DNA from 2 places in the Streptomyces sp. NPDC051582 genome. Region 2 is predicted to be linked to the other one. Evidence: riboswitches for the same ligand, from Rfam matches in the RefSeq annotation. Region 2 holds a riboswitch; the other holds the start of a gene.
The links. Region 2 has a riboswitch for glycine ahead of gcvT (glycine cleavage system aminomethyltransferase GcvT). Riboswitches for the same ligand answer to the same signal wherever they lie in the genome.
Positions count from the first base shown of each region.

Region 1: linked by a shared signal. The riboswitch ahead of gcvP (aminomethyl-transferring glycine dehydrogenase) and the one ahead of gcvT (glycine cleavage system aminomethyltransferase GcvT) in region 2 are both predicted to bind glycine.

Region 1 is NZ_JBFAZJ010000013.1:1,570-16,217, forward strand. Features, by position in the region: gene AB0M92_RS18195 (mannose-1-phosphate guanyltransferase) at 1-1,821, shown strand, start outside; gene AB0M92_RS18200 (DUF881 domain-containing protein) at 1,930-2,838, shown strand; gene AB0M92_RS18205 (small basic family protein) at 2,835-3,167, shown strand; gene AB0M92_RS18210 (DUF881 domain-containing protein) at 3,173-4,024, shown strand; gene AB0M92_RS18215 (FHA domain-containing protein) at 4,155-5,051, shown strand; gene AB0M92_RS18220 (MerR family transcriptional regulator) at 5,156-5,929, shown strand; gene AB0M92_RS18225 (bifunctional nuclease family protein) at 5,993-6,466, shown strand; gene AB0M92_RS18230 (MerR family transcriptional regulator) at 6,668-7,306, shown strand; gene AB0M92_RS18235 (DNA polymerase IV) at 7,385-8,878, shown strand; gene AB0M92_RS18240 (PRC-barrel domain-containing protein) at 8,875-9,246, opposite strand; glycine riboswitch at 9,360-9,458, shown strand; gene gcvP (aminomethyl-transferring glycine dehydrogenase) at 9,657-12,542, shown strand; gene AB0M92_RS18250 (DUF5999 family protein) at 12,653-12,859, opposite strand; gene AB0M92_RS18255 (hypothetical protein) at 13,172-13,792, opposite strand; gene AB0M92_RS18260 (glutamate-cysteine ligase family protein) at 14,287-14,648, shown strand, end outside.
Region 2 is NZ_JBFAZJ010000003.1:244,736-259,383, reverse strand. Features, by position in the region: gene AB0M92_RS06745 (hypothetical protein) at 1-103, opposite strand, end outside; gene AB0M92_RS06740 (L-serine ammonia-lyase) at 355-1,737, opposite strand; gene glyA (serine hydroxymethyltransferase) at 2,339-3,595, opposite strand; gene gcvH (glycine cleavage system protein GcvH) at 3,612-3,995, opposite strand; gene gcvT (glycine cleavage system aminomethyltransferase GcvT) at 4,076-5,191, opposite strand; glycine riboswitch at 5,376-5,479, opposite strand; gene AB0M92_RS06720 (AAA family ATPase) at 5,769-6,392, shown strand; gene AB0M92_RS06715 (enhanced serine sensitivity protein SseB) at 6,499-7,236, shown strand; gene AB0M92_RS06710 (enhanced serine sensitivity protein SseB C-terminal domain-containing protein) at 7,293-8,033, shown strand; gene AB0M92_RS06705 (ABC transporter permease) at 8,527-9,519, shown strand; gene AB0M92_RS06700 (ABC transporter substrate-binding protein) at 9,561-11,321, shown strand; gene AB0M92_RS06695 (ABC transporter permease) at 11,439-12,440, shown strand; gene AB0M92_RS06690 (ABC transporter ATP-binding protein) at 12,476-13,540, shown strand; gene AB0M92_RS06685 (dipeptide ABC transporter ATP-binding protein) at 13,546-14,625, shown strand.

The sequences.
Region 1 (14,648 bases), on a different contig from region 2:
GTCAAGGCGCAGGCCGACGTTCTCGAAGGCAAGGTCCAGGTCGAGATGGACGGCTTCGAGATCTCGCCCGGCGTGTGGATCGCCGAAGGCGCCGAGGTGAGCCCGGACGCCGTGCTCCGCGGGCCGCTGTACATCGGGGACTACGCCAAGGTCGAGGCCGGCGTGGAGATCCGCGAGCACACGGTGGTCGGGTCGAACGTCGTCGTGAAGAGCGGGGCCTTCCTGCACAAGGCCGTCATCCACGACAACGTCTACATCGGGCCGCACAGCAATCTGCGCGGCTGCGTCATCGGCAAGAACACCGACATCATGCGGGCCGCCCGGATCGAGGACGGGGCCGTCATCGGTGACGAGTGCCTGGTGGGTGAGGAATCGATCATCCAGGGGAACGTGCGCGTCTACCCCTTCAAGACGATCGAGGCCGGTGCCTTCGTCAACACGTCGGTGATCTGGGAGTCCCGCGGTCAGGCGCATCTCTTCGGTGCCCGCGGCGTCACCGGCATCCTGAACGTGGAGATCACCCCCGAGCTGGTGGTCCGGCTCGCCGGTGCGTACGCGACGACCCTGAAGAAGGGCGCGACGGTCACCACGGCCCGTGACCACTCCCGCGGCGCGAGAGCGCTCAAGCGGGCGGTGATCTCTGCGCTGCAGGCCAGCGCGATCAACGTGCGCGACCTGGAGAACGTACCGCTGCCGGTGGCGCGGCAGCAGACCGCCCGTGGTACCGCGGGCGGGATCGTGGTCCGTACCTCGCCCGGAGTGCCGGACTCGGTCGACATCGTGTTCCTGGACGAGCGGGGAGCCGACCTCTCGCTGCAGCAGCAGCGCAAGCTGGACCGGGTGTACGCGCGCCAGGAGTACCGGCGCGCCTTCCCGGGCGAGATCGGTGACCTCCAGTTCCCGGGCAGTGTCTTCGACGCCTATACGGGTTCGCTGCTGCGGCGGGTGGACACGACCGGTGTCGCCGACTCCGGGCTCAAGGTGGTCGTGGACGCCTCCAACGGCAGTGCCGGGCTCGTCCTGCCCAGCCTCTTGGGCCGGCTCGAAGTGGACGCGTTGACGATCAATCCCGGCCTCGACGAGTCCCGGCCGACAGAGACGGCGGAGTCCCGGCGGGCCGGGCTGGTACGGCTCGGGGAGATCGTGGCCTCGGCGCGGGCCGCCTTCGGGGTGCGCTTCGACCCGGTGGGCGAGCGGATCTCCCTGGTCGACGAGCGCGGGCGGATCATCGAGGACGACCGGGCCCTGCTGGTGCTGCTCGACCTGGTGGCCGCGGAGAAGCGCAGCGGCAAGGTGGCGCTGCCGGTGACCACGACCCGGATCGCCGAGCAGGTGGCGGCGTACCACGGCACCCAGGTGGAGTGGACGACGACCTCGCCCGACGACCTGACGCGCGTGGGCCGGGCGGAGAACACGATCTTCGGCGGAGACGGCCGGGGCGGCTACATCGTTCCGGAGTTCAGCAGCGTCTTCGACGGATCGGCGGCGTTCGTCCAGCTGATCGGGCTGGTGGCGCGGACGCAGCTCACGCTGAGCCAGATCGATGCGCGGATACCGCGAGCCCATGTACTCAAGCGGGACGTGCCGACTCCGTGGGCGGTGAAGGGGCTCGTCATGCGGCGGGTCGTGGAGGCGGCCGGGGACCGGCAGGTGGACACCACCGACGGTGTGCGGGTCGTGGAGGCCGACGGACGGTGGGCGCTGGTCCTGCCGGACCCGGCGGAGGCCGTCACGCACCTGTGGGCCGAGGGGCCCGACGACGCGTCCGCGCAGGCGCTCCTGGACGAGTGGGCGGCCGTCGTGGACGGCGCCGGGCGCTGAGCCCCGGCAGCTGACGGAACAGAGCGGTCCGGTGGGCAGGGTGCGGAGGATGTTGCTCCCTGTCCACCGGACGGGCGCATTCGGTACGGGCGGCGCCGACATGCGACGATGAGCGGCATGTCGCAGCCGCCCCACAACCGGAGTTCGGCGCCGGCGCCCCCCGCGCGCCCGGACGCGTCCATGTCGCTGCTGACGCACGTGATGGACCACAGTCTCGACGAGGGCTACGCGGAAGCGTCGGCCCGGCGCGAGGCGGACGGCACGGCCGGTCTGCCGCGCAATCTGAAGGCCAAGCTGGCGCTCGCCGCCGGGCTCGTGCTCGCCGCCATGGTCGTCACGCTGGGTGCCGCCCAGGCGCGGATAGCGGCGCCGGTGCTGGCCAAGGAGCGGCAGGAGCTGATCGACCGGGTGCAGCGGGCCGACGAGCACGCGGACGGCCTGGAGCGGGACATCGAGCGGCTGCGGGAGAACGTCGCGAGCCGCCAGCGCGAGGCGCTCAAACAGCACGGCGGGGACCAGGGGCAGCTCGTGGCGCTGCTGTCCGGTGCGACCGAGGTCCAGGGGCCGGGTCTGAAGCTGGTCGTCGACGACGCGAAGGGCTCCTCTTCCGGCGGTGGCGGCAAGCCGCGCGAGAACGCCGGGTTCTCGGACACCGGCCGGCTGCGGGACCGGGACATGCAGAAGATCGTCAACGGGCTGTGGCAGTCCGGGGCCGAGGCCATCTCGATCAACGGGCAGCGGCTGACGGCGTTGTCGGCGATCCGGGCCGCGGGTGACGCGATACTGGTCGACAACAGGCCGTTGGTGCCGCCGTACGAAGTGCTGGCGGTGGGGGACAAGAAGCGGCTCGGGACGGCGTTCCAGGACTCCGCGGACGGCCAGTACCTGCACGCCCTGCAGGAGAACTACGGGATCCGCGCCACCTTGTCCCCGGCGGACGGGCTGCGACTGCCGGCCGCGTCCAGCCTGACCGTACGTACAGCTACAGCAGAAGAGCCGAAGAAGGGTGCATCGTGATCGCGGTACTGGGCCTGGTGGCCGGAGTGGTGGTCGGACTTCTGGTCCGGCCCGAAGTGCCGGCCGTCGTCGAGCCTTATCTGCCGATCGCCGTGGTGGCGGCGCTGGACGCGGTGTTCGGGGGGTTGCGCGCGATGCTGGACGGCATCTTCGTCGACAAGGTCTTCGTGGTGTCGTTCCTGTCGAACGTGGTCGTCGCGGCGCTGATCGTCTTCCTCGGCGACAAGCTGGGCGTCGGCTCGCAGCTGTCCACCGGTGTGGTCGTGGTCCTGGGCATCCGCATCTTCTCCAACGCCGCGGCCATCCGCCGGCACGTGTTCCGGGCGTGAGGCCGATGAGTACGAACGACAACCCGCCCGAGGAGCCGATGGGCTCGGAGCTGCCGCCCCAGGACGAGCCGGCGCGGCCCGCCGGGCCCCCGGCGGGTGGCGGGGAGGCGCAGCCCGGTGAGCCCGGGGCGCCCGCGCGCAGCGGCCGGCAGCGGCTGGCGGAGTCGGTGTGGCCGCCCCGAGCGAGCAGGGCCCAACTGATCGTCGCGCTTCTCCTGTTCGTCCTCGGTCTGGGCCTGGCCATCCAGGTGCGCTCGAACAGCGACTCCAGCGCGTTGCGCGGGGCCCGTCAGGAGGACCTCGTGCGGATCCTCGACGAGCTCGACGGGCGGACCAAGCGCCTGGAGGACGAGAAGCAGCGGCTGGAGGACCAGCGCAAGGAACTGGAGAGCAGCTCGAACCAGGCCGAGGAGGCGCGTCGGCAGACGGTCGAGAAGGAACGCCAACTCGGGATCCTGGCCGGTACGGTGGCAGCTCAGGGGCCGGGCATCGTCTTGAAGATCACCGATCCCACGGGCCAGGTGCAGTCGGACCAGCTGCTGGACACCCTCCAGGAGCTGCGGGCGGCCGGGGCCGAGGCGATCCAGGTCAACGGTGTGCGGGTAGTGGCGAGCTCCTTCTTCTCGGACGAGGGCGGCGGCATCGGGATCGACGGTAAGAAGATCACACAGCCTTATGAGTTCAAGGTGATCGGCAAGCCGCAGGATCTGGAGCCCGCCCTGAACATCCCCGGCGGTGTCGTGCAGACACTGGAGAAGGAACAGGCCACCGTCGGCGTCACACGACCGGCGAAGATCGTTGTGGATGCCTTGCGGGCTGCGAAGCAGCCTGACTACGCTCGGTCGTCATCGTCGTGACGCGGGACGGAGCGCGGACGGCCTCACGCGGGCTGATGCCTGCGGGGGGTCGGCGCACTGAAGTCGTGCCGCGTGGTGGAAACTGTCTGGTGGTTACGGACGTTGTGAGAATGTCCGGGTCGGCAGGTGTGTGCATTCGGAGTTCGTCCTGCCCCACGGGCGGGTCTGTTTCGTTCAAGGGGAATCGCCCGTGAAGTTGTTTGAGAAGTTGTTCGGAAAGAAGAACCGCGAGGAAAGCGGTGCGGCCAAGCACCGTGCGGGGCAGGGAGAGGTGGAAGGGCAGGGCGACCGGCCGCTCTTCCGTGACGAGGTCGCCGGCGCGGGGGATGTTCCGGGCGCGCCGGGCGCGTCGTCTGTTGACCCTGCCGGTTCCGGGCGCATAGGTTTCGGTGAACCATCAACCTCAAGTTCGGGTGGAGGGTTTGCCCCCGACCCGTATGCCACCAACGCCTCCGCGGGGCAGCCGCGGCGCGAGGAGCCGTCCATGTCGGCCGAGCAGGTTTGCAGCAGGTGCGGACACCGCAGCGATGCGGCCAGCCGGTTCTGCTCCAACTGCGGCGCGCCGCTGCGGGCGGGCCTGACGCCGGAGCGTGCCTCGGAGACCACGTCCACCATCTCGATCTCGGGCCTTGAGGCCTACGAGGCCGAGGCGTCGGGACAGCAGCACGTGTCGTCCTCGCTGTCCCCCGAGGCCCAGGCCGCGGTGGAAGCTCTGCCTCCGGGTTCCGCTCTGCTCATCGTGCGGCGCGGTCCCAACTCCGGCAGCCGCTTCCTGCTGGACGGTGAGCTGACCACGGCGGGCCGGCACCCGCAGAGCGACATCTTCCTGGACGACGTGACGGTCTCCCGGCGGCATGTCGAATTCCGCAGGAGCCAGGACGGCGGCTTCACCGTCGCCGACGTGGGCAGCCTCAACGGCACGTACGTGAACCGTGAGCCGATCGACTCCGTCGCCCTGCACAACGGCGACGAGGTGCAGATCGGCAAGTACCGGCTGGTCTTCTACGCGAGCCTGCGGGGCATCTGATCCTTCCCCTGGGGTGTGCCCGGGGGGTCCCCCGCCCGGGCTCCGTCCGGGGGACCCGCACCTCCGGACTCCGTCCGGGGGACACCCCCCAGAGGGAAGGTCCCATGCTGCGCATCCCCACCGGCGGTGCCCCGAAGAGCGGCACCGCCGGCAGCGTCGGCTCGGCCGGGCGGCTGGTGAGCATCGGAACGGTGCTCACGCTGCTGCGCGACGAGTTCCCCGAAGTCACGATCTCGAAGATCCGCTTCCTGGAGGCGGAGGGGCTCGTCGAGCCCCGGCGCACACCTTCCGGATACCGCAAGTTCAGCACCGAGGACGTCGAGCGGCTGGCCCGGATCCTGCGGTTGCAGCGAGACCACTACCTGCCGTTGAAGGTCATCCGCGAGCAGCTGGACGCGCTCGCCCGCGGTGAGCAGATCCGTATCCCCGCGCCCACGGCGCACGGGGATTTCGTCGATCCCGCGAGTCCCGGCGCCGTCTACGGCGAGGTGGGCCGGGAGCGGGCCGCCGCGCCCCGGGTGGGGCGCGCCGAGCTGCTCGCCGCGGCCGAGGTCGACGAGGCCCAGCTCGCCGAGTGGGAGTCGTACGGGCTGATCGGCGAGGCCCCGGGTGGCGGATTCGACGCCGAGACGGTCACCGTGGCACGCCTGGTGGCGGATCTGGGCCGCTTCGGGCTGGAACCGCGCCACCTGCGGGCCATGAAGGCCGCCGCGGACCGCGAGGCGGGTCTGGTGGAGCAGGTCGTGGCACCACTGCGCCGCCACCGCAACCCGCAGACCAGGGCCCATGCGGAGGCCACGTTGAAGGAGCTCGCGGGACTCTCCGTACGGCTCCACGAGGCCTTGGTGCAGACCGCTCTCGGGGTCCGTCTGCACTGACCTCGGGGATCTCCGAGGGGGCCCGACTACCCAAACCTGCCGAGCAGGTCCTAGGGTTGCTGTGTGAACGAGCTCGACGTTGTGGGTGTCCGGGTGGAAATGCCCTCCAACCAACCGATCGTGCTCCTGCGTGAAGTGGGAGGCGACCGGTACCTCCCCATCTGGATCGGACCGGGGGAGGCGACCGCCATTGCCTTCGCGCAGCAGGGCATGGCCCCTGCCCGCCCGCTGACGCACGACCTGTTCAAGGACGTGCTGGAGGCGGTCGGCGAGGAGCTCACCGAGGTCCGGATCACGGATTTGCGGGAGGGCGTCTTCTACGCGGAGCTTGTCTTCGCCAGCGGGGTGGAGGTGAGCGCGCGTCCTTCCGACGCCATAGCGCTCGCCCTGCGCACCGGAACGCCGATCTACGGGAGCGACGGCGTGCTGGACGACGCCGGAATCGCCATTCCTGACGAGCAGGAGGACGAGGTGGAGAAGTTCCGCGAGTTCCTCGACCAGATCTCCCCGGAGGACTTCGGCACCGGCCCGCAATGAGCCGGCGGCCGCGCCGGCCGTGCCGTCCACGACGCGTGTCCACGGGGAGCATCAGCCCATTCGGATAGCCTTTCCCCGGCACAGGACACGGGAAACCACTCTCAGGGTGATTATCACTCGGCGTGCCGAGTGTGGCGATCGTTGACGCACCCCTGGTGACTGCCTACCTTCGAGGGGGCAGGTCAAGGACGGAGGGTCGGCGTGAGAGTCACGGGCGACGGTACGACCGGGGGCATCCCCGTGCGAAGTGACGGTGGGCCGTACCCGCTCCACGGCAGTGCGGCGGGATCCGCGCGCCGTCAGCCGGACAGTACGCCGGTCGCGCCGGTGGGAGCGGAGCCGGCACCCGAGCAGGTCGGCTACCGGGGACCGACCGCGTGCGCCGCGGCGGGCATCACGTACCGCCAGTTGGACTACTGGGCGCGGACCGGGCTGGTGGAGCCCACGGTGCGCCCCGCCAGCGGGTCGGGGACGCAGCGCCTCTACAGCTTCCGGGACGTGGTGGTCCTCAAGATCGTCAAGCGTTTCCTGGACACCGGGGTGGCGCTGCAGAACATCCGGACCGCGGTCCAGCACCTGCGCGACCGCGGGTTCTCGGACCTGGAGCGCATGACGCTGATGAGCGACGGCGCCACCGTGTACGAGTGCACCTCGCCGGACCAGGTCGTGAGCCTGCTCCAGGGCGGCCAGGGCATCTTCGGCATCGCCGTGGGCGTGGTCTGGCGCGACGTGGAGAACGCGCTGTCGCAGCTGCACGGCGAGCGGGTCGACACCGGTGAGACGGTGGTCGGACACAACCCGACGGACGAGCTGGCGGCGCGGCGCAACCGGGCCGGCTGAGCACGCTTTCCGGCGCGGCCCGCACACCCGGGGCCCGGCCCCGGCCGAATGTCAGTGGCATGAGGCAGCATCGGGGCTGTGAGAGCCGCGCCGACCATCCTGCATCTGGACATGGACGCCTTCTACGCCTCCGTGGAGCAGGCGTCGAAGCCGAGCCTGCGCGGCAAGGCCGTGATCGTCGGCGGACTCGGGCCGCGCGGAGTCGTCGCCACCGCTTCTTACGAGGCCCGGCGCTTCGGGGTGCATTCGGCGATGCCGACGGCCCAGGCGCGCCGGCTCTGCCCGAACGGCGCGTACCTGATCCCGCGCTTCCGGCTGTACCAGGCGGTCAGCGAGGTGGTCATGGGGCTGCTGCGGGAGCTGTCCCCGTTGGTGGAGCCCCTCAGCCTGGACGAGGCCTTCGTGGACCTGGAGGCGGGCGGGACCGCCTTCGATTCGAAGGGCGCCCGGGAGACGGGGGAGCGGCTGCGGGCGGACATCCGGGCCGTGACGGGCCTGAGCGGGTCCGTGGGGCTGGCGGGATCCAAGATGCTGGCCAAGGTGGCGTCGGAGGAGGCCAAGCCGGCCGGGCTGCTGCTGATCGAACCGGGCACCGAGCGGGAGCTGCTCGCCCCGATGTCGGTGCGGACCCTGCCCGGGGTGGGGCCCGTCACCGGGGAGCACCTGCGGCGGGCCGGTATCACCACGGTCGGGGAGCTGGCCGAGGCCGGCGAGGACGAGCTGGTCCGGATGGTCGGGCGCTCGCACGGGCTCGGGCTGTACCGGATGGCGCTGGGACTGGACGACCGGCCCGTGGTCGCCGAGCGCGACGCTAAGTCGGTGTCGGTGGAGGACACCTTCGACGTGGACCTGCACGACCGGGTGCGGATCCGCACCGAGGTGCAGCGCCTCGCCGACCGGTGCGTGCAGAGGCTGCGCGGCTCGGGGCACTCGGGGCGCACGATCGTGCTGAAGGTGCGGCGCTACGACTTCTCCACGCTGACCCGCTCCGAGACGCTGCGGGGGCCCACGGACGATCCCGCGGTGGTGCGGGAGGCCGCGGCGCGGCTGCTGGAGGCCGTGGACACCACGGGCGGGGTTCGGCTGCTCGGGGTGGGCGTGACGGGCCTGGCGGACTACACGCAGGAGGACCTGTTCGCGCAGTCGCTGGCGGCGGAGGAGGCTGCGGCCGCGGAGGCGGTCGCCGGGGCCGCAGCCGCGGAGGGTGCCGCGGGGGCCGCCGCGGGAGCTGGAGGCGTAGCGGCGGATGGTGCGGCGGAGTCCGGTGGGCCTTCGGGGGCGGTGGGGCCTGGAGGGCCTGGAGGGGCCGCCGAGGGCGCGGAGGCCGGGGGGCCGGGCGGGGAGCCCGAGGCCGCCCCGGAGCGGCGCTGGGCGGCCGGGAGCGACGTACTGCACGCCGTGTACGGGCCCGGCTGGGTGCAGGGCAGCGGGGTCGGGAGGGTGACCGTGCGCTTCGAGCAGCCCGGATCGCCACCGGGCCGGGTGCGCACCTTCCGAGTGGACGACCCCGAGCTGGAGCCCTCCGATCCGCTGCCCCTCGTGGGCCGTGCCGATCCGCGGCCGGCGGCTTAGGGGCCGTCCTCCCCGTTCGCCAGGCGGCCGAAGTCGCGGCGGATGTCCGACGGGAGGGAAATGTCCAGGCCGTAGTGGTGGTAGAGCTGGAGTTCCTGTTCTGGGGAGAGGTGGCGGCCGACGCCGAAGTCCGGGGCGTCCTTGATGAGGGAGCGCTCGAAGGGGACCCGCAGGGTGTCGTCGACGACCTCGCTCGGCTCCAGCGGGACGAACGCGTCCCGGCTGAACAGGCCCGTCCGGACGGCGGCCCACTCGGGCACGCCCGTGGCATCGTCGAGGTACACCTCGTCGACGGTGCCGATCTTGGTTCCGTTGCGGTCGAACGCCTTGCGGCCGATCAGGCTGCGCGGATCGATGTCGGTCTGCACGGTCCCTCCATATGGTCGCAACTCCTCCGTAATGACTACAGAAGGGCATTTCCGCAGTGCGGGCCACTCGAAGCAGGGGCCAGAACCTCGCTGGTAGGCTGGGTGACGGCTGTTGACCCTGTGCGGGAGAGTCCTCCGAGTGAGAACGACGGAGGCGCCGAAGGAGCAAATCCTCCCCGGAATCTCTCAGGCATACGTACCGCACGTGACGAGGCCACTCTGGAAAGCAGGGGCGGGTACCGGGCGCGCAGTGCCGGTTCCCCTCCTCACCGACGGTGAAAGCCGGAATCCGCGGGTCACCCCCGCGACTCCGGTGAAGCTCTCAGGTTGAGATGACAGAGGGGGAGGCCGTCCGGGTGCCCGCGCCGTGGTGCCCCTCGCAGGTCGTACGACCCAGGAGGCCTCCGTACATGACCGCCAACCGCATTCCGCTCTCCCAGCTGGAGCGAGGCATCCCCTTCGAGCAGCGCCACATCGGCCCGGATGCCGAGGCGCAGGCGAAGATGCTCGCCCACGTGGGCTACGGCTCGCTGGACGAACTGACCGCCGCCGCGGTACCGGATGTGATCAAGAGCGCCGAGGCGCTGAACCTGCCCGAGGCGCTGACCGAGGCCGAGGTGCTGGCCGAGCTGCGCACGCTCGCCGACCGCAACCAGGTCCTCACGCCCATGATCGGTCTCGGCTACTACGGGACCTTCACCCCGCCGGTGATCCTGCGCAACGTGATGGAGAACCCGGCCTGGTACACGGCGTACACGCCCTACCAGCCCGAGATCTCGCAGGGCCGCCTGGAGGCGCTCCTCAACTTCCAGACCGTCGTCGCCGACCTCACCGGCCTGCCGACCTCCGGCGCCTCCCTCCTCGACGAGGGCACGGCGGCCGCCGAGGCCATGACGCTGGCCCGCCGCGTGGGCAAGTCCAAGGGCAACATCTTCCTGGTAGACGCCGACGCGCTGCCGCAGACGATCGCCGTGATCGAGACCCGCGCCGAGCCGATCGGCATCGAGGTCGTCGTCGCCGACCTGTCCGGTGGCATCCCGGCCGAGGTCGCCGAGCGCGGGGTCTACGGCGTGCTCCTCCAGTACCCGGGCGCCTCCGGCGCCGTGCGGGACATCAAGCCGGTCATCGACCAGGCGCACGAGCTCGGCGCGATCGTCGCCGTCTCCGCCGACCTGCTGGCCCTGACCCTGCTGACTTCCCCGGGCGCGCTCGGCGCGGACATCGCGGTCGGCACCACCCAGCGCTTCGGCGTCCCGATGGGCTTCGGCGGTCCGCACGCCGGCTACATGGCCGTCCAGGACAAGCACGCCCGCTCGCTGCCGGGCCGCCTCGTCGGCGTCTCCGTGGACGCGGACGGCAACAAGGCCTACCGCCTCGCCCTGCAGACCCGTGAGCAGCACATCCGCCGCGAGAAGGCCACCAGCAACATCTGCACCGCGCAGGTGCTGCTCGCCGTCATGGCCGGCATGTACGCCGTCTACCACGGCCCCGACGGCCTGCGGACGATCGCCCGCCGCACGCACCGCTACGCGAGCCTGCTCGCGGCCGGTCTCCGGGCCGGCGGGGTCGAGCTCGTGCACGGCTCGTACTTCGACACCGTCACCGCCCGGGTGCCCGGCAAGGCCGCCGAGGTCGTCGCCGCCGCCCGCCAGGGCGGGGTCAACCTGTTCCAGGTCGACGCCGACCTCGTCTCCGTCTCCTGCGACGAGACGACGCTGCGCGCCGGCATCGAGGCCGTCTGGGCCGCCTTCGGCGTCACCGCGGACATCGAGACGCTCGACGAGACCACGGCCGAGGCGCTGCCCGAGGGCCTGCTGCGCTCGGACGACTACCTGGCGCACCCCGTGTTCCACCAGCACCGCAGCGAGACCGCGATGCTGCGCTACCTGCGCAAGCTGGCGGACAAGGACTACGCGCTGGACCGCGGCATGATCCCGCTGGGCTCCTGCACCATGAAGCTCAACGCGACCACCGAGATGGAGCCGGTCACCTGGCCCGAATTCGGCCAGCTGCACCCGTTCGCCCCGGTCGAGCAGGCCGAGGGGTACCTCACGCTCATCACCGAGCTGGAGGAACGTCTCTGCGAGGTCACCGGCTACGACAAGGTCTCCATCCAGCCGAACGCCGGCTCCCAGGGTGAGCTCGCCGGCCTGCTGGCCGTCCGCGCCTACCACCGGGCGAACGGCGACGAGCAGCGCACCGTCTGCCTCATCCCGTCCTCCGCGCACGGCACCAACGCCGCCAGCGCCGTGATGGCCGGCATGAAGGTCGTCGTCGTCAAGACCGCCGACGACGGCGAGGTGGACGCGGCCGACCTGCGCGCCAAGATCGAGCAGCACCGCGACGAGCTCGCCGTGCTGATGATCACGTACCCCTCGACGCACGGTGTGTTCGAGGAGCACGTCGCCGACATCTGCGCCCAGGTGCACGAGGCCGGCGGTCAGGTGTACGTGGACGGCGCCAACCTGAACGCCCTGGTGGGCCTGGCCAAGCCGGGTCACTTCGGCGGCGACGTCTCGCACCTGAACCTGCACAAGACCTTCTGCATCCCGCACGGCGGCGGCGGCCCGGGCGTCGGCCCGGTCGGTGTCCGGGCGCACCTGGCCCCGTACCTTCCGAACCACCCGCTCCAGCCCACGGCGGGTCCGGAGACGGGCGTCGGCCCGATCTCGGCCGCCCCGTGGGGCTCGGCGGGCATCCTGCCGATCTCCTGGTCGTACGTGCGCCTGATGGGCGGCGAGGGCCTCAAGCGCGCCACCCAGGTGGCGGTGCTCGGCGCGAACTACATCGCCAAGCGCCTGGAGCCGCACTACCCCGTGCTCTACACCGGCCCGGGCAACCTGGTCGCGCACGAGTGCATCATCGACCTGCGCCCGCTGTCGAAGGCGACGGGCGTCAGCGTCGACGACATCGCCAAGCGCCTGATCGACTACGGCTTCCACGCGCCGACGATGTCCTTCCCGGTGGCCGGCACGCTGATGATCGAGCCGACGGAGTCCGAGGACCTCGCCGAGATCGACCGCTTCTGCGACGCGATGATCGCCATCCGCGGCGAGATCGAGCGGGTCGCGGGCGGCGAGTGGCCGGTGGACGACAACCCGCTGGCCAACTCCCCGCACACCGCGGCGGCGCTGGGCGGCGAGTGGAACCACCCGTACAGCCGCGACGAGGCCGTGTTCCCGGGCGGGGTCACGGCGGCGGAGAAGTACTGGCCGCCGGTGCGCCGGATCGACGGCGCCTTCGGCGACCGCAACCTGGTCTGCTCCTGCCCGCCGCTGGACGAGTACGACAACTGACACATTCGTGTGAAGTGACTGCATGACGAAGGGCCGGTCCGGGAGAATCATTCCCGGGCCGGCCCTTCGTCGTTCTCTTGCGCTCCGTTCCCGTTCAGTGCTGTCGCCGGCTAGGCCGCCTTCATCACATGCGCCGCCGCGAGCGGGCGGTGCGGGGCGATGATCTGGCCGTCCGGCAGCAGCTCACCGGTGTCCTCGAAGAGCAGGACGCCGTTGCACAGCAGGCTCCAGCCCTGTTCCGGGTGGTTGGCCAACGGCTTGGCGGCCTCCCGGTCGGCGGAGTCGGCTGACGGGCACGCTGGCTGGTGCTGGCACATGGATGCGTTCTTTCGCTGCGGTGTGGTCTGTGTGCTGCGGCTCGAAGCTTTGTTCATGGCCGCCCCCCGTATCAACGTCTTGGTTTGGTCAGGGTCCCAGTGTTGCCCTCCGGAGTTGCGTCCGCAGGGATTTCCCGGCAGCTGTCCTCATAGATTGATGACGCATCACCCGTGCGGGCGGTTCAGCTCAACTCCCCTGTCATTTCGGGTGGTTCGGGGGTGGCCCGACTGGGCTAGGCCGAATGGGTCGTACGGACCACCGGCAGGGAACGCACCTGCTCAGCGCCGCCGGACCGCAGCCTCGAAACCCGCTCAGGCGGCCGGTGCGGCCAGCGACGGCGGGACCGGCGGGCTCGGTGGAGTGAGTCGGTGCGTCATCACGGGCAACAGCTCGGACACCGGGTGCGGCCGGTACGGGGCGATGCCGGGCGGGGCCGGGGCCAGCGGAACCAGCAGGTCCGCGGCGGCCGGCAGCCCGGCGGAGGGGTCGGCGCCGACCGCCCCGTGCAGCCACAGCGTGAGCATGTACAGCTCCGGTACGGACAGCAAGCGCGGCTGGTAGTTCTTGCCGAGGGATTCCGCCTGGCGCAGGGCGCGTTCGGTGGCGGCGACGTAGGGGCCCTCGAAGAAATGGGAGAAGACCCAGCCGTCCGGCGTCAGCCGGGTGTCCGCGGCGGCGACGTAGCGGTCGCCGCTGCGGATCAGGAACCGCCAGGCGGTCAGCCGGGTGCGGGGCGGGCGGCCCCCCGTCGCCAGCTGGGAGACGTTCAGCCGGTCCAGGACGTGGACCGGCAGCGGCAGTTCGGCGGTCATCGGACCCTGCAGCGCGCGCAGGGCCGGAGTGTGCGCCTCGTGGACGGCGGTGGGGGAACCGAGTGCCGCGAGGACGCTGCGCAGGGCGGGCGCGGGAGCCGGAGGGACATGCAGCGGCATGGTGGGTCGCCTCTCACTTGGGAGACCTGGGGAACGGGGCAGGTGCGGACGGCGCTGTCGCATTCTGGGGCCAGAGGGGGGCTGAGGGGCAATGGCCGCGCGCCAACTCTCTGCCTCGTTTGCGGAGTTTATACGACATGTGTTCACGCAGTGTTTCGGGTAGCTGTCCCGCCTATTGCCGACAAGTCGCTTACCGGTCCCGCTGTCATGGCTTTCATGCCGCTTGCGCGCGAACATGTCGCGCTGACCTCGGAGGTTACCGGACGGGGGCTCGGCTGGAAAGCGCCCATTATCCGGAACCGGCAAAACCCGCGCGGAATTTGCATACGACGCCTTGCCAAGTGAATGTGCCATAGCGCCCTTCGGCCAAACCGGCGCGCGCTCCCCGCCACGCACGCCCCCTCGGCGTTATGGATCTCGCCTCCGGGGCATCATCGACCGTACACGCGCGCCCGGGTGGCATGGGCCGGGCGCAATCGAGGAGGGACGCTCCGATGGGGGAGAAGGTCGTGGCGGGCGGATTCGACCTGTCCGATCGGCAGAGGTATCGGAGGAAGCTCCACGAGTGCCTGGAGGGGCTGGAGCGACTTCTGGCGGAGAAGAGGTTCGATCGCCCCAAGAACATGATGGGGCTGGAGATCGAGCTGAATCTGGCGGGTTCGGACGGGTTGCCGAGAATGGTGAATGCGCAGGTTCTGGAGCGGATAGCGAGCCAGGATTTCCAGACCGAACTCGGAATGTTCAACCTGGAGGTGAACGTACTTCCGCACCGTCTCGGCGGTCGGGTATTCGACCAGCTCGCCGAGGAACTGAGCGCGGGTCTCGGCTATGCGCACCGACAGGCGGCGGAGATGGA
Region 2 (14,648 bases):
CACCGGCTCCGTTGTCGGCCTGGGCCGTGCCCGTGAAGAGCAGGGCGGCGCAGGGGAGCGCTGCGACAGCCGCCAGGACGCGGATGCTGCGGTTGCTTGCCATGATGAAGTCCTCCAGTGCACAAAAAGGCTGCGGTCCAAGGCGGTTGGCCGACCGCCGGGGGTGTGGCCGCGACGTCACGTGATCACCATGGCGCATGCGATCTTCGAGAGACCAGCCCGCGGCGGAGGGTTCGCCCTCAAGCGTGATCAACTCCGTGCAAACCTCAATTGGCCTGCGACTTCACCAAGTTGTGGAACGCGGGAGGGGCCCGGCGCACCGCGCCGGGCCCCTCCCGCGTCAAGTGCGGCGGATCAGCACTCGATGACGTTGACCGCCAGGCCGCCGCGGGCGGTTTCCTTGTACTTGACCTTCATGTCGGCGCCGGTCTCCTTCATGGTCTTGATGACCTTGTCGAGGGACACCTTGTGGGAGCCGTCGCCGCGCATGGCCATCTTGGCCGCGGTGACGGCCTTGACCGCCGCCATGCCGTTGCGCTCGATGCACGGGATCTGGACGAGGCCGCCGACCGGGTCGCAGGTGAGGCCCAGGTTGTGCTCCATGCCGATCTCGGCCGCGTTCTCCACCTGCTCCGGGGTGCAGCCCAGGACCTCGGCGAGGGCGCCCGCCGCCATCGAGCAGGCCGAGCCGACCTCGCCCTGGCAGCCGACCTCGGCGCCGGAGATCGAGGCGTTCTCCTTGAAGAGCAGGCCGATCGCGCCGGCCGCCAGCAGGAAGCGGACCACGCCCTCCTCGTCGGCGCCGGGCACGAAGTTCATGTAGTAGTGCAGGACCGCCGGGATGATGCCCGCGGCGCCGTTCGTCGGGGCGGTGACCACCCGCCCGCCGGCCGCGTTCTCCTCGTTCACGGCCATCGCGTAGAGGGTGATCCACTCCATCGACAGCGCCTGCGGGTCGCCCTCGGAGCGGAGCTTGCGAGCGGTGTTCGCGGCCCGGCGGCGGACCTTCAGGCCGCCCGGCAGGATGCCCTCGCGCGACATGCCGCGCGCGACGCACGCCTGCATGACCCGCCAGATCTCCAGCAGGCCCTCGCGGATCTCCTCCTCCGTGCGCCAGGCCTTCTCGTTCTCCAGCATCATCGCGGAGATCGAAAGACCGCTCTCGCGGGCCATGCGCAGCATCTCGTCGCCGCTGCGGAAGGGGTACTTCAGCACCGTGTCGTCGAGCTTGATCCGGTCCTCGCCGACCGCGTCCTCGTCCACGACGAAGCCGCCGCCGACCGAGTAGTACGTCTTCTCCAGCAGCGGGGCGCCGGCTGCGTCGTACGCGAAGAGCGTCATGCCGTTCGCGTGGTACGGCAGGGACCGGCGGCGGTGCAGGATCAGCTGGCTCGGCTCGTCGAAGACGATCTCGTGGGCGCTCCCTATCTCGGTGCCGAGCAGGCGCAGGCGGCCCGTCCTGCGGATGCGCTCCACCTCGTCGTCGGCGCTCTCCACGTTCACCGAGCGGGGGGAGTGGCCCTCCAGGCCGAGCAGCACCGCCTTGGGCGTGCCGTGGCCGTGGCCGGTCGCACCGAGGGACCCGTACAGCTCCGCCCGGACCGCAGCGGTCTGGGCGAGCACGCCGTCCTTCTTCAGCCGGTTCACGAACATGCGGGCGGCGCGCATCGGGCCGACCGTGTGGGAGGAGGAGGGGCCGATGCCGATGGAGAAGAGGTCGAAGACGGAGATGGCCACGGTGGCGGACTCCCTTGTCTGCTCGTGGGGTGGGAGGGTGCAGGAGGGGCGGTGCGGCGGTTCGGGTGGTTCGGGAGCTTCGGGAGGGGTGATTGTTCGGATTTTGTCCGACAGACGAGCTTAACGCGGTGAAGTGAACGGCTCGTCTGCCGGACCGGGTGCGCAAGGTTGCGGTCAGGCGCGGATCAGGTCACGATCCCGCTCCGCGAGGTCGTCCGGGGCGGCGGCGGGCTCCGCCGTGAGGGCCGTCTCCAGGATCGGGGCGGACCCTGGCAGCCCGGCGGAGCGGGCCTGGACGCCGAGGAGGGAAGACGATCCACCGGGCCGGGGCGATGACCGCGCAGTCGGCGGACGCGAGCGTCGGCGGGGACGGGACCGAGGCGTGCGGCAGCCGGAAGGGACGGCGCGGGTCCGGGTCGGTGCGGCGGAAGGCGCCCACCGCGACCGGCCCGGTCGGGTCCGGGATCACCACCGCGGCCGGGACGACCGGGGCCCGGGCGATGGACCGCATCCGCCCGGGGCCTTCGGTCATGAGAAGGGCCCGGCCCCGTGCACCACCAGGGCCGGGCCCCTCCACGTCGTCGCCTGGAACCCGTGGAGCCTAGAGCGTCGGGTACAGCGGGAACTTCGCGGCGAGCGCCGAGACGCGCGCCTTCAGGTCCTCCGCGTCGTACGCGGGCTTCAGGGCCTGCGCGATGATCTCGGCGACCTCGGTGAAGGCCTCGGCGTCGAAACCGCGGGTGGCCAGCGCCGGCGTGCCGATCCGCAGACCCGAGGTGACCATCGGCGGCCGCGGGTCGTTCGGGATCGCGTTGCGGTTGACCGTGATGCCGACCTCGTGGAGGCGGTCCTCGGCCTGCTGGCCGTCCAGCTCGGAGTTGCGCAGGTCGACCAGGACCAGGTGCACGTCGGTGCCGCCGGTGAGGACGTCCACACCCACGGCCTTGACGTCGTCCTGGACCAGGCGGGCGGCGAGGATCTTCGCGCCCTCCAGGGTGCGCTCCTGGCGCTCCTTGAACTCGGGCGAGGCCGCCACCTTGAAGGAGACCGCCTTGGCCGCGATCACGTGCTCCAGCGGACCGCCCTGCTGACCCGGGAAGACCGCGGAGTTGATCTTCTTGGCCAGCTCCTGCGTCGACAGGATGACACCGCCGCGCGGACCGCCGAGGGTCTTGTGCGTGGTGGTGGTGACGACGTGGGCGTGCGGCACCGGGTTCGGGTGCAGACCCGCGGCCACCAGGCCGGCGAAGTGCGCCATGTCGACCATCAGGTACGCGCCGACCTCGTCCGCGATGCGGCGGAAGGCGGCGAAGTCCAGCTGGCGCGGGTAGGCGGACCAGCCGGCGACGATCAGCTGCGGCTTGGACTCCTTGGCGAGGCGCTCGACCTCGGCCATGTCGACCTGGCCGTCCTCACCGACGTGGTACGGGACCACGTTGTAGAGCTTGCCGGAGAAGTTGATCTTCATGCCGTGGGTCAGGTGACCGCCGTGGGCCAGGTTCAGGCCCATGATCGTGTCGCCCGGCTTCAGCAGCGCGAACATCGCGGCGGCGTTCGCCTGCGCACCGGAGTGCGGCTGGACGTTCGCGGCCTCGGCGCCGAAGAGCTCCTTGATGCGGTCGATCGCGATCTGCTCGACCACGTCGACGTGCTCGCAGCCGCCGTAGTAACGGCGGCCCGGGTAACCCTCGGCGTACTTGTTGGTCAGGACCGAGCCCTGGGCCTCCATGACCGCGACCGGAGCGAAGTTCTCCGACGCGATCATTTCCAGGGTGGACTGCTGGCGGGCGAGCTCGGCGTCGACGGCGGCGGCGACGTCGGGGTCGAGCTCGTGGAGGGGGGTGTTCAGAACGGACATCAGGTTCCCCTGGGACTCAGTTGTCGGAGTGGGTGAGCGCGGCGTACTCGTCGGCCGTCAGCACGTCCTTCGGCTCCTCCGAGAGACGCACCTTGAACAGCCAGCCACCCGCGAACGGGGCGGAGTTCACCAGGGCCGGGTCGTCCACGACGTCCTGGTTGAACTCGACGATCTCACCGGAGACGGGGGAGTACAGGTCGCTGACCGACTTGGTCGACTCCAGCTCGCCACAGGTCTCGCCCTCGGTCACGGTGTCGCCGACCGCGGGGAGCTGGGCGTAGACGACGTCACCGAGCGCGTTGGCCGCGAACTCCGTGATGCCGACCGTCGCGACGCCGTCCACGGCGTCCGACAGCCACTCGTGCTCCTTGGTGTAACGCAGCTGCTGGGGGTTGCTCATGACCTGATTCTCCTGGATGCGGGGGAGTGGATACGAACGGTGGTCTTGCGGAGTGAGACGGCCGGTACGGCGTACGGGCGCTACTTCTGCCGCTTGTAGAACGGCAGGGCCACGACCTCGTACGGCTCATGCGTACCGCGAATGTCCACGCCGACGCCGGAGGTGCCGGGCGCGGCGTGCGTCGCGTCCACGTAGGCCATCGCGATCGGCTTGCCCACCGTCGGGGACGGGGCGCCGGAGGTGACCTCGCCGATGACCTGGCCGTCGGCCACGACGGGGAAGCCGGCGCGCGGGACGCGGCGGCCCTCGGCGATCAGGCCGACCAGCTTGCGCGGCGCCTTCGTGGCGGAGCGCTCGGCGGCGGCCTCCAGCGCGGCGCGGCCGACGAAGTCGCCCTCCTTCTCGAACTTCACGACCCGGCCCAGCCCCGCGTCGAACGGGGTGAGGGAGGTGGTCAGCTCGTGCCCGTACAGCGGCATGCCCGCCTCCAGGCGCAGCGTGTCCCGGCAGGACAGGCCGGCCGGGACCAGGCCGACGCCCTCGCCGGCCTTGGTCAGGGCCTCCCACAGCCGGACGGCGTGCTCGGGGGCGACGAACAGCTCGAAGCCGTCCTCGCCGGTGTAGCCCGTACGTGCGATCAGCGCGGGTACACCCGCGACCGTGCCCGGCAGACCGGCGTAGTACTTCAGCCCGTCGAGGTCGGCGTCGGTGAGGGAGGCGAGGATGCCGGGGGATTCCGGGCCCTGGACGGCGATCAGCGCGTACGCGTCGCGGTCGTCGCGGACCTCGGTGTCGAACCCGGCGGCGCGCTCGGTCAGGGCGTCCAGGACGACCTGGGCGTTGGAGGCGTTCGCGACGACCATGTACTCGCTCTCGCCCAGGCGGTAGACGATCAGGTCGTCGAGGATCCCGCCGTCCTCCTGGCAGATGTGCGTGTAGCGGGCGCGGCCGACGCCGACGGTGGAGATGTTGCCCACCAGCGCGTAGTCCAGGGCCTTGACGGCCTCCGGGCCGGTCAGCGTGATCTCGCCCATGTGGGAGAGGTCGAAGAGGCCGGCCTTGGTGCGGACGGCGTTGTGCTCGTCGCGCTCACTGGCGTACCGCAGGGGCATGTCCCAGCCCGCGAAGTCGGTCATGGTCGCACCGAGCGAGCGGTGCAGCGCATCGAGGGCGGTCAGGCGGGGGGCAGTGCTCATGGGTGTGGCTCCCGGGTCCCAGGGCATGACATGACGAGGACGATCCTCCCCATCTGTCATCGGAACCTGAGAGGTTCGCCGAGAGTTCCCGGTCGGACCCGGGGAACGTCGACTTGCACCTTGGGTGGAGCGCACGCGGGTGCCGTCGCGGGGGACGGCGGCGCGGCTCGCTTTTCAGATCTGCCTCATCCACGCGGTACGGGGCCTGAGAGATTCAAGGGAGGTACTTGCTCCTTCGGCGCCCGGGCACCGCCTCACGGCGTGCCGGGACTCTCCCGCGCGGATTCAAGCGGCCGGTATGCAGTTGGTCCAGATGGCGCACATCATTGCACGCCGTCCGGGCGATCGGGCGTGCGGGCCCGAAAGAACGTGCGGAAGGGGTGCGCCGGTGGTGGCGGACCGGTGGTGACGGACCGGTGACGCATCCGGGACGCGGCCGGGATACACGACCGGAACCGGGGGCCCCGTATTACCGTCTCTTTACACTCAGTGGGCATGGGGCCCCCGCGGGGCCCGGATGGGGGAGGCGATCACTGTGCGGAGATTCGGAGTGCTGGCGTTGACCGGGACGGGGTCCGTGGGCGGGGTGCCGGCGGCGCGGCGGGCGCGCGCCGAGGGCGCTCCCGTACGCGACCTGCGCGGCCGGGGCGCGCACGGACCGCAGTGGCTCGGCTTCGCGGAAGGGGACATCGTCGTCGTGTCCGGCCTTCCGGGCGGCGGCAAGAGCACGCTGATCAAGCGGGCCGCCGAGGGCGGCGGCATCGACTCCCAGGACGTGCGCGAGCGCTGGGAGCGGCGGATGCCGAGGGCGCTGCCGTACGGGGTGTACCGGCCGCTGGTCCGCTTCGCCCACTACTGGGGGCTCTGGCGGACCCTGCGCTCCGGTGCCTCGGCGGTGGTCCACGACTGCGGAACGCAGAGCTGGGTGCGCGGCCTGCTGGCGGCGGCCGCGCGGCGGCGGGGCCGGGCGCTGCACCTGCTCCTGCTGGACACCAGCCCGGAGGAGGCGCTGGCCGGGCAGGAGGCGCGCGGGCGCGGGGTGTCGGCGTACGCCTTCGCCCGCCACCGGGGCGCGGTGGCCCGGCTGCTGCGCGACGCGGAATCGGGCCGCCTCCCGGCCGGCTGCACCTCGGCGGTCCTGCTGGACCGCGGCTCGGCCGCGTCGGTGACCCGCATAGCCTTCCGCCGGGACCCTGCCTGATCGGCACGCCCCCTCCACGCCCCCTCCCCGGCCCCCCGCCGTCCGGTGCCACCCGAGCCGTTAACCTCGGGCGACGGTACGGGCGACAACCACAGCGGAGGCGTAGATGCAGGGCGGCGGCTGGCCGGACAACGAGCTGGAGCAGGTGCTCGGAGCGGCGCTCGGGCAGGCGGACGCCGGGGCCCGGATCGTCGAGGTGCTCGGGCGCAGCCGGCTCTGGGTGCCGCTGCCCGGCGGCGCCGCCCCGGACGCGGCCGGCGGTCTCACGCTGCCCACCATGGAGATCAACGGGGCCCCGTACGTGCCCGTGTACAGCTCCGAGGCCCAGTTCCGGGCCTGCGCCGGCCCCGCCATGGACTTCGCCGTGGCCCCCGCCGTCGAGTTCGCCCGCGGCCTGCCCCCGCAGCTGGGCATCGCCGTGAACCCCGAGGGCGCCGTCGGCGTGCCGCTGCCCCCGCCCGCCGTGGCGGAACTCTGCCGCACCGGCCGGACCCCGCTCGACGGCCCCGCCACCGGCGGCCGCGTCCGGCTCTACGAGCCCGACTGGCAGGAGGACCCGGTGGACTTCCTGACCGCCGCGGCCGAGGAGTTCCGCGCCTGCGGCGTGGTCGCGGCCGCCCACCGCTGCCTGGCCAGCGTCGAGGGCGGGGCGCCGGAGCTCTACATCGGTGTCCGGCTGCTGGGATGGGAGCCCGGGATGCGGAACGCCCCGATGGACGCCCTCGGCCGGGCCCTGGCCCGCGTCGCGCCGCCCTGGCCCGTGCAGTTGATCCTCCTCGACGCCGCGCAGGACCCGGTGGTCGACTTCATCGCCGAGCGCGTACGCCCCTTCTACCTCGCGTAGCGCCGCTTAAGCTGGGTGCCGATACGGGTGGACGGGCGGACGAAGAGGGGTACCGGGTGAGTGCGTCAGGCACGGCCGCGGCCGGGCAGGTCGAGCACATGATGCGCCAGGTGACGCCCGGGCGCTTCGAGAGCTACGAGTCGCTTCTGCACGCCCTCGCCGAGGGCCGGCTGTGGATGCTGCTCTGGCAGGGGCAGCCGGGCTCCCCGGACGCCCAGTACGGCGGCATGGAGGTCGAGGGCCTCGGGTACGCGCCCTGCGTGACCTCCCCCCAGGAGCTGGCCGCCAGCGGCTGGAGCCGGGGCTACGAGGTGGTCACCGGCCGGGACATCGCCCGCGCCCTCTACCCGGACCGCTGGGGCCTGTGGCTCAACCCGCACGCCCAGGGCGGCGGCCTCGGCATCCCCTGGGCCGACCTGCGCCGCATCGCCACCGGCCTCGACCGGATGCCGGCCGGCCCGCTGCGGCTCTCCGAGCCCGCCCTGGAGCTCCCGCAGTTCTACGGGCTGCTGACCCAGCACGCGCACCGCACCCCCGCCGTGCGCTCGCTGCGCCGCGCCTGGGTGCAGCCCTCGCTGGGCTCCCCGTACCTCGCGGTCGGGCTCGACCTGTACGACGCCTCCGCGCCCGCGCTGGAATCCGTACGGGAGATGATGCGCCAGTCGGTCGGCGCGGTGCCCGAGGGCGTGCCGGTGTGCACGGTGGCGCTGGCGGACGAGCACGACCCCGTCGCGATGTGGCTGCGCGCCCAGACCCGCCCCTTCTACGACCGCGAGGGCCAGGCTCCGGCGTACTGAGCCGGCCCCGGTCCACGGACCGGGACGACCGTATCGACCCAACCGAAGGCCGCGGGGAACGATCGTTCCCCGCGGCCTTCGACTTGTCCGGATTTCGCCGCCCTTGTGGGCCCAAAACGCATGGTCCTACCGCGAGTTGGGCGCCATGTCCGATTGCGTACCGAACGGACGGGCTTGATCCGCTCAGGCGAGAGCGAAGTCCGGATAACGGGAACCCGACCCTCACATCACGGTTGCGCATCCATTCATCTGCGGGTCTGGCGGCTGATCGCAGCGCCGATGAAGACTCCCCACCCAAGAGCCGGTCAGTCCTTCCAGGCCCGGTTCGGCAAATGATTTTTTGCTTGTGGCTTTGCACGGCACTTCCCGCAATTCCTGCACCTCACACGCGTCCTGCGTATCACCACGCACTCCGAGCGCCACTCCGCACCAACGCCGCCACAGCGGCGGGCATGGGCCGGCAACCCGTCGGCCGAGAGGGGTCCCCACCACGATGACGGCACCACTGCATGACACGAGCGCGGAATCACCCGCTCCCGTGTCCGTAGCCGACGTCCCAGCCAAGGCCATCGAAGGCCGCTCGCCCGGCCGCATCGCCTGGATGCGGCTCAAGCGCGACAAGGTCGCGCTGACCGGCGGCGTGGTCGTGATCTTCCTGATCCTGGTGGCGGTCTTCGCGCCGCAGATCGTGAGCCTGCTGGGCCACCCGCCCAACGAGTTCCACGAGGACCTGATCGACCCGGACCTCGGCACACCGATCGGCTCCTTCGGCGGCATGAGCTCCGACTTCCTGCTCGGCGTCGAACCCACCAACGGGCGCGACGTGTTCAGCCGGATCGTCTACGGCGCCCGCATCTCGCTGGTCGTCGCCTTCCTGTCGGCCTTCGTGTCGGTCACGATAGGCAGCCTCCTCGGCGCACTCGCCGGGTTCATAGGCGGCTGGGTCGACGGCGTCATCAGCCGCATCATGGACCTGCTGCTCGCCTTCCCGCAGCTGCTGTTCACCATCGCCCTGGTCTCCGTCGTCCCCAACTCCCTCTGGGGGTTCTCGGGTTCGGGCGTCCGGATGGGCGTGCTGATCGTCGTGATCGGCTTCTTCGGCTGGCCGTACATCGGGCGCATCGTCCGCGGCCAGACGATCTCCCTGCGGGAGCGCGAGTACGTCGAGGCCGCGCGCAGCCTCGGCGCCGGGCGCGGCTACATCCTCATCAAGGAGCTGCTGCCCAACCTGGTCGCGCCGATCCTCGTCTACTCGACGCTGCTCATCCCGACCAACATCCTGACGGAGGCGGCCCTCAGCTTCCTGGGCGCCGGCGTCAAGCCGCCCACCGCCTCCTGGGGAAAGATGCTCTCCGACGCCATCCCCATCTACCAGGACGACCCCGCCTACATGGTGGTCCCCGGTATCACGATCTTCATCACCGTCCTGGCGTTCAACCTCTTCGGGGACGGGCTGCGCGACGCACTCGACCCCAAGGGCAGCTGAACAGCTTCAACGATTCACCCACCAATGGAGGTTGGACCAACGTGATCCGCAGAAAGCAGGCATTCGCGATCACCGCCGTGATCGCCGCCCTGTCCCTGACCGCCGCTTGCGGTGGCAGTGACGGCGACACGAAGACCGAGGGCAAGGGCGGCGCCGCCTTCAACGCCGCCACCACCGGCATGGTGAACCCCTCGGACGCCAAGGGCGGCGAGCTCAAGCTCTGGTCGCCGCAGGACGTCGACTACCTCGACCCGGCGCGTGCCTACTACGGCTTCGTGTGGGACATCCAGCGCCTCTACGTGCGTCAGCTGCTCGCGTACGACAGCAAGCCGGGCAAGGACGGCAGCAAGCTCGTCCCGGACCTCGCCGAGGGCCTGCCGGTCCTGAGCAACGAGGGCAAGACGTACACCCTCAAGATCAAGGACGGCGTCAAGTTCGAGGACGGCACGCCGATCACCTCGAAGGACTTCAAGTACGGCATCGAGCGCGTCTTCGCGCAGGACGTGCTGTCCGGCGGTCCCACCTACCTGATCGACATCCTGGACCAGGGCCAGAAGTACCCCGGCCCGTACAAGGACACCGACGCCAACAAGATGGGCCTGAAGTCCGTCGAGACGCCGGACGACAAGACGATCGTCTTCAACCTGGCGAGCGCCAACTCCGACTTCAGCTACCTGCTGGCGATGCCGTCCTCCTCGCCGGTCCCGCAGGCCAAGGACACGGGCGCCACCTACACCAACAAGCCCGTCTCCACCGGCCCGTACAAGGTCGAGAGCTTCACCGCGAGCAAGGGCGCGACCTTCGTCCGCAACGAGAACTGGGACCCGAAGACCGACACGATCCGCAAGGGTCTGCCGGACAAGGTCTCCTTCACGGTGACCACCAACCCGGACGACATGGACGCGCGTCTGCTGTCGGGCGACATCGACCTCGCCATCGACGGCACGGGCATGCAGCAGGCCGGCAAGAACAAGGTCCTCAAGGACGAGAAGCTGAAGGCCAACGCGGACAACCCGTTCACGGGCTACATCCGCTACTTCGCCTTCCCGACCACGGTCGCGCCGTTCGACAACATCGAGTGCCGCAAGGCCGTCATCTACGCGGCCGACCCGAAGTCCCTGCAGACCGCCCGCGGCGGCCCGACCAGCGGTGACCTCGGCGCGAACATGCTGCCGCCCGGCATCCCCGGTGCCGACAAGGGCTACGACCCGTTCAACCTGACCAAGGGCGAGCCGCAGGAGGCCAAGGCCAAGGAGGCCCTCAAGGCCTGTGGCAAGCCGGACGGGTTCGAGACCACCATCGCGGTCCGCAACAACCGCGCCCCCGAGGTGAAGACGGCCGAGTCGCTCCAGGCCTCGCTCGCCAAGGTCGGCATCAAGGTCACCATCGACCAGTACGACGGCAAGCTCTCCTCCTCCGTGATCGGTTCGCCCGAGAACGTGAAGAAGAAGAACTACGGCATCATCGTGATGGGCTGGGGCGCCGACTACAACTCCGGCTCGGGCTTCCTCCAGCCGCTCGTTGACGGATCGTTCATCCAGCCCAACGGCAACAACAACTACACGATGATCAACGACCCGGAGATCAACCAGCTGTTCAAGACGGCTGCCGCCGCCGCGACTCCGGAAGCCGCCGCCCCGTTCTACACGGACATCAACAAGAAGGTCATGGAGAAGGCCCTCTACCTTCCCATCAACTTCGACAAGGCCTTCGTCTACCACAACCCGCGTCTGACGAACGTCTACTTCAACGACTCCATGGGCAAGATCGACCTGGCCACGGTCGGCATCGCCGCCAAGTAACAGCAGGCAAGTGCCTTCACCGCACATGCGCTAGTCCGAAGGGCAGGTGAAGGCCGCAGGCGGCGGCTGCCGTCCCCACGAGGGACGGCAGCCGCCCGCCCCGGGCGGCCGACTGCAGTGCTCGTCTACCTCATACGGCGGCTGTTCAACGTCGTCGCCACGCTGTTGGTGGTCTCCGTGGTCACCTTCGGCATCTTCTTCGCGGTCCCCAAGATCACAGGCAGCGATCCGGCCCTGATGTACGCCGGTCGCGAGACCAACGAGACCGCCCTGGCGGGCATCCGCGTGAAGATGGGCTTCGACAAGCCCATCTCCGAGCAGTACCTGACCTTCGTCAAGGGCATCTTCGTCGGCCGTGACTACGACGGCGGCACGGATGTCACCCACTGTGCGGCCCCCTGCTTCGGATACTCCTTCAAGACCGAGGCGCCCGTCTGGGAGACCATGGTCGACCGCATGCCGGTCACCCTTTCGCTCGCCCTCGGCGCGGCGGTCATCTGGGTGATCGCCGGTGTGGCGACCGGTGTGGTCTCGGCGCTCAAACGCCGGACCGCCGTCGACCGCACGGTGATGGTCGGCGCGCTCGCCGGCGTCTCCCTGCCGATCTTCTTCACCGGCATGGTGGCCCCCGCGATCTTCGTCTACGGCCTCGGCTGGCTGGACGTGTCCAACTACAGACCACTCACCGAGGATCCGCTGGCCTGGCTCAACTCCATGATCCTGCCCTGGGTGACCCTGGCCTTCCTCTTCGCCGCCACCTACGCCCGCATCACCCGCGCCACGATGCTGGACGTGCTCGGCGAGGACTACATCCGCACCGCCCGCGCCAAGGGACTCAAGGAGGGCGTGGTCATCCGCAAGCACGCCCTGCGCTCCACCCTCACCCCGATCGTCACGATGTTCGGCCTCGACCTCGGCGGACTCCTCGGCGGCGCGGTGCTCACCGAGACGACCTTCAACTTCCAGGGTCTGGGGACGGCGGCCGTCGCCGCCATCGGTCAGGGCGACCTTCCCGTGATCATGGGCGTCACCCTGCTCGCCGCGCTGTTCGTGGTGATGGCCAACCTGATCGTGGACCTGCTGTACGCCGTCATCGACCCGCGCGTGAGGCTGACGTGACCGAGAACCCCACCACCGGCAGCGGGCCCGCGTTCGTGCCCGAGCAGGCCGGGCCGCCGGCTCAGGGCGCGGCCTTCCTGTCCGTACGCGACCTCAAGGTGCACTTCCCGACCGACGACGGTCTGGTCAAGTCCGTCGACGGGCTCTCCTTCGACCTGGAACGCGGCAAGACGCTCGGCATCGTCGGCGAGTCCGGCTCCGGCAAGTCGGTGACCTCGCTGGCCATCATGGGCCTGCACCGCACCGGCAACGCCCGCAGCCGCCCGCACATCTCGGGCCAGGTCGTGCTCGACGGCGAGGACCTCGTACGGGCCGACGCCGACCACGTGCGCAAGCTGCGCGGCCACAAGATGGCGATGGTCTTCCAGGACCCGCTCTCCGCGATGCACCCGTACTACTCGGTCGGCAAGCAGATCATCGAGGCGTACCGGACCCACCACGACGTCGACAAGAAGACCGCCCGCACCCGGGCGGTCGAGATGCTCGACCGCGTCGGGATCCCGGAGCCGCACCGGCGCGTCGACGCGTACCCGCACGAGTTCTCCGGTGGTATGCGCCAGCGCGCGATGATCGCGATGGCGCTGGTCAACAACCCCGAACTGCTCATCGCGGACGAGCCGACCACCGCCCTCGACGTCACCGTCCAGGCGCAGATCCTCGACCTGATCCGCGACCTCCAGAAGGAGTTCGGGTCCGCGGTCATCATGATCACGCACGACCTCGGCGTGGTCGCCGAGATGGCCGACGACATCCTCGTGATGTACGGCGGCCGGTGCATCGAGCGCGGCAGCGCCGAGAAGGTCTTCTACGAACCCCGCCACCCCTACACCTGGGGCCTGCTCGGCTCCATGCCGCGCATCGACCGCGAGCAGACCGAGCGCCTGATCCCGGTCAAGGGCTCGCCGCCCAGCCTCATCAACATCCCGAGCGGCTGCGCCTTCAACCCGCGCTGCCCGTACGCCGACGTCCCCAAGGGCGGCATCACCCGCACCCAGCGGCCCGAGCTGACCGAGGACGGCGGCCGGCACTGGTCCGCGTGCCACATGTCGCACGAGGAGCGGACCCGGATCTGGACCGAAGAGATTGCGCCGAAGCTGTGACCGACATGAAGAAGACGGACGCGCCGCAGGCCTCGGAGGCCCAGCCGCTGCTGAAGGTGACCGGCCTGGTCAAGCACTTCCCCATCAACAAGGGGCTGCTGCGCCGGCAGGTCGGGGCCGTCAAGGCCGTGGACGGCATCGACTTCGACGTCCGGCGCGGTGAGACGCTCGGCGTCGTCGGCGAGTCCGGCTGCGGCAAGTCGACGATGGGCCGGCTGATCACGCGCCTGCTGGAGCCGACGGACGGCACGGTCGAGTTCGAGGGGCGCGACATCACGCACCTGTCGGTCTCCGGGATGCGCCCGCTGCGCCGCGACGTGCAGATGATCTTCCAGGACCCGTACGGCTCGCTGAACCCGCGCCACACGGTCGGCACGATCGTCGGCGCCCCCTTCAAGCTCCAGGGCGTCCAGCCCGAGGGCGGCCTGAAGGCGGAGGTGCAGCGCCTGCTGTCCCTGGTGGGCCTCAACCCGGAGCACTACAACCGGTACCCGCACGAGTTCTCGGGCGGCCAGCGCCAGCGCATCGGCATCGCCCGCGCGCTGGCCCTCAACCCGAAGCTGGTCGTGGCCGACGAGCCGGTCTCGGCGCTGGACGTGTCGATCCAGGCGCAGGTGGTGAACCTGCTGGACGACCTCCAGGAGGAGCTCGGCCTCACGTACGTGATCATCGCGCACGACCTGTCGGTCATCCGGCACGTGTCGGACCGCATCGCGGTGATGTACCTCGGCAAGATCGTGGAGCTGACCGACCGCAAGTCGCTCTACGAGAACCCGATGCACCCGTACACCAAGGCGCTGCTGTCGGCCGTGCCGGTGCCGGACCCGCGCCGCCGGGGTGCGAAGAGCGGCCGCATCCTGCTCAAGGGCGACGTCCCGTCGCCGATCTCGCCGCCCTCCGGCTGCCGCTTCCACACGCGGTGCTGGAAGGCCACGCAGATCTGCACCACCCAGGAGCCGCCGATGCTGACGCCGGCCACCGGCCACCAGGTGGCCTGCCACCACCCGGAGAACGCCGCCGACCAGGCCCCGGGCGACCCGGCCCTGCCGGGCGCGGCCGAAGCCCTGGCCGTGGTCTCGGAGTAGTCCGCCGCCGCCGCCGCGCCGCC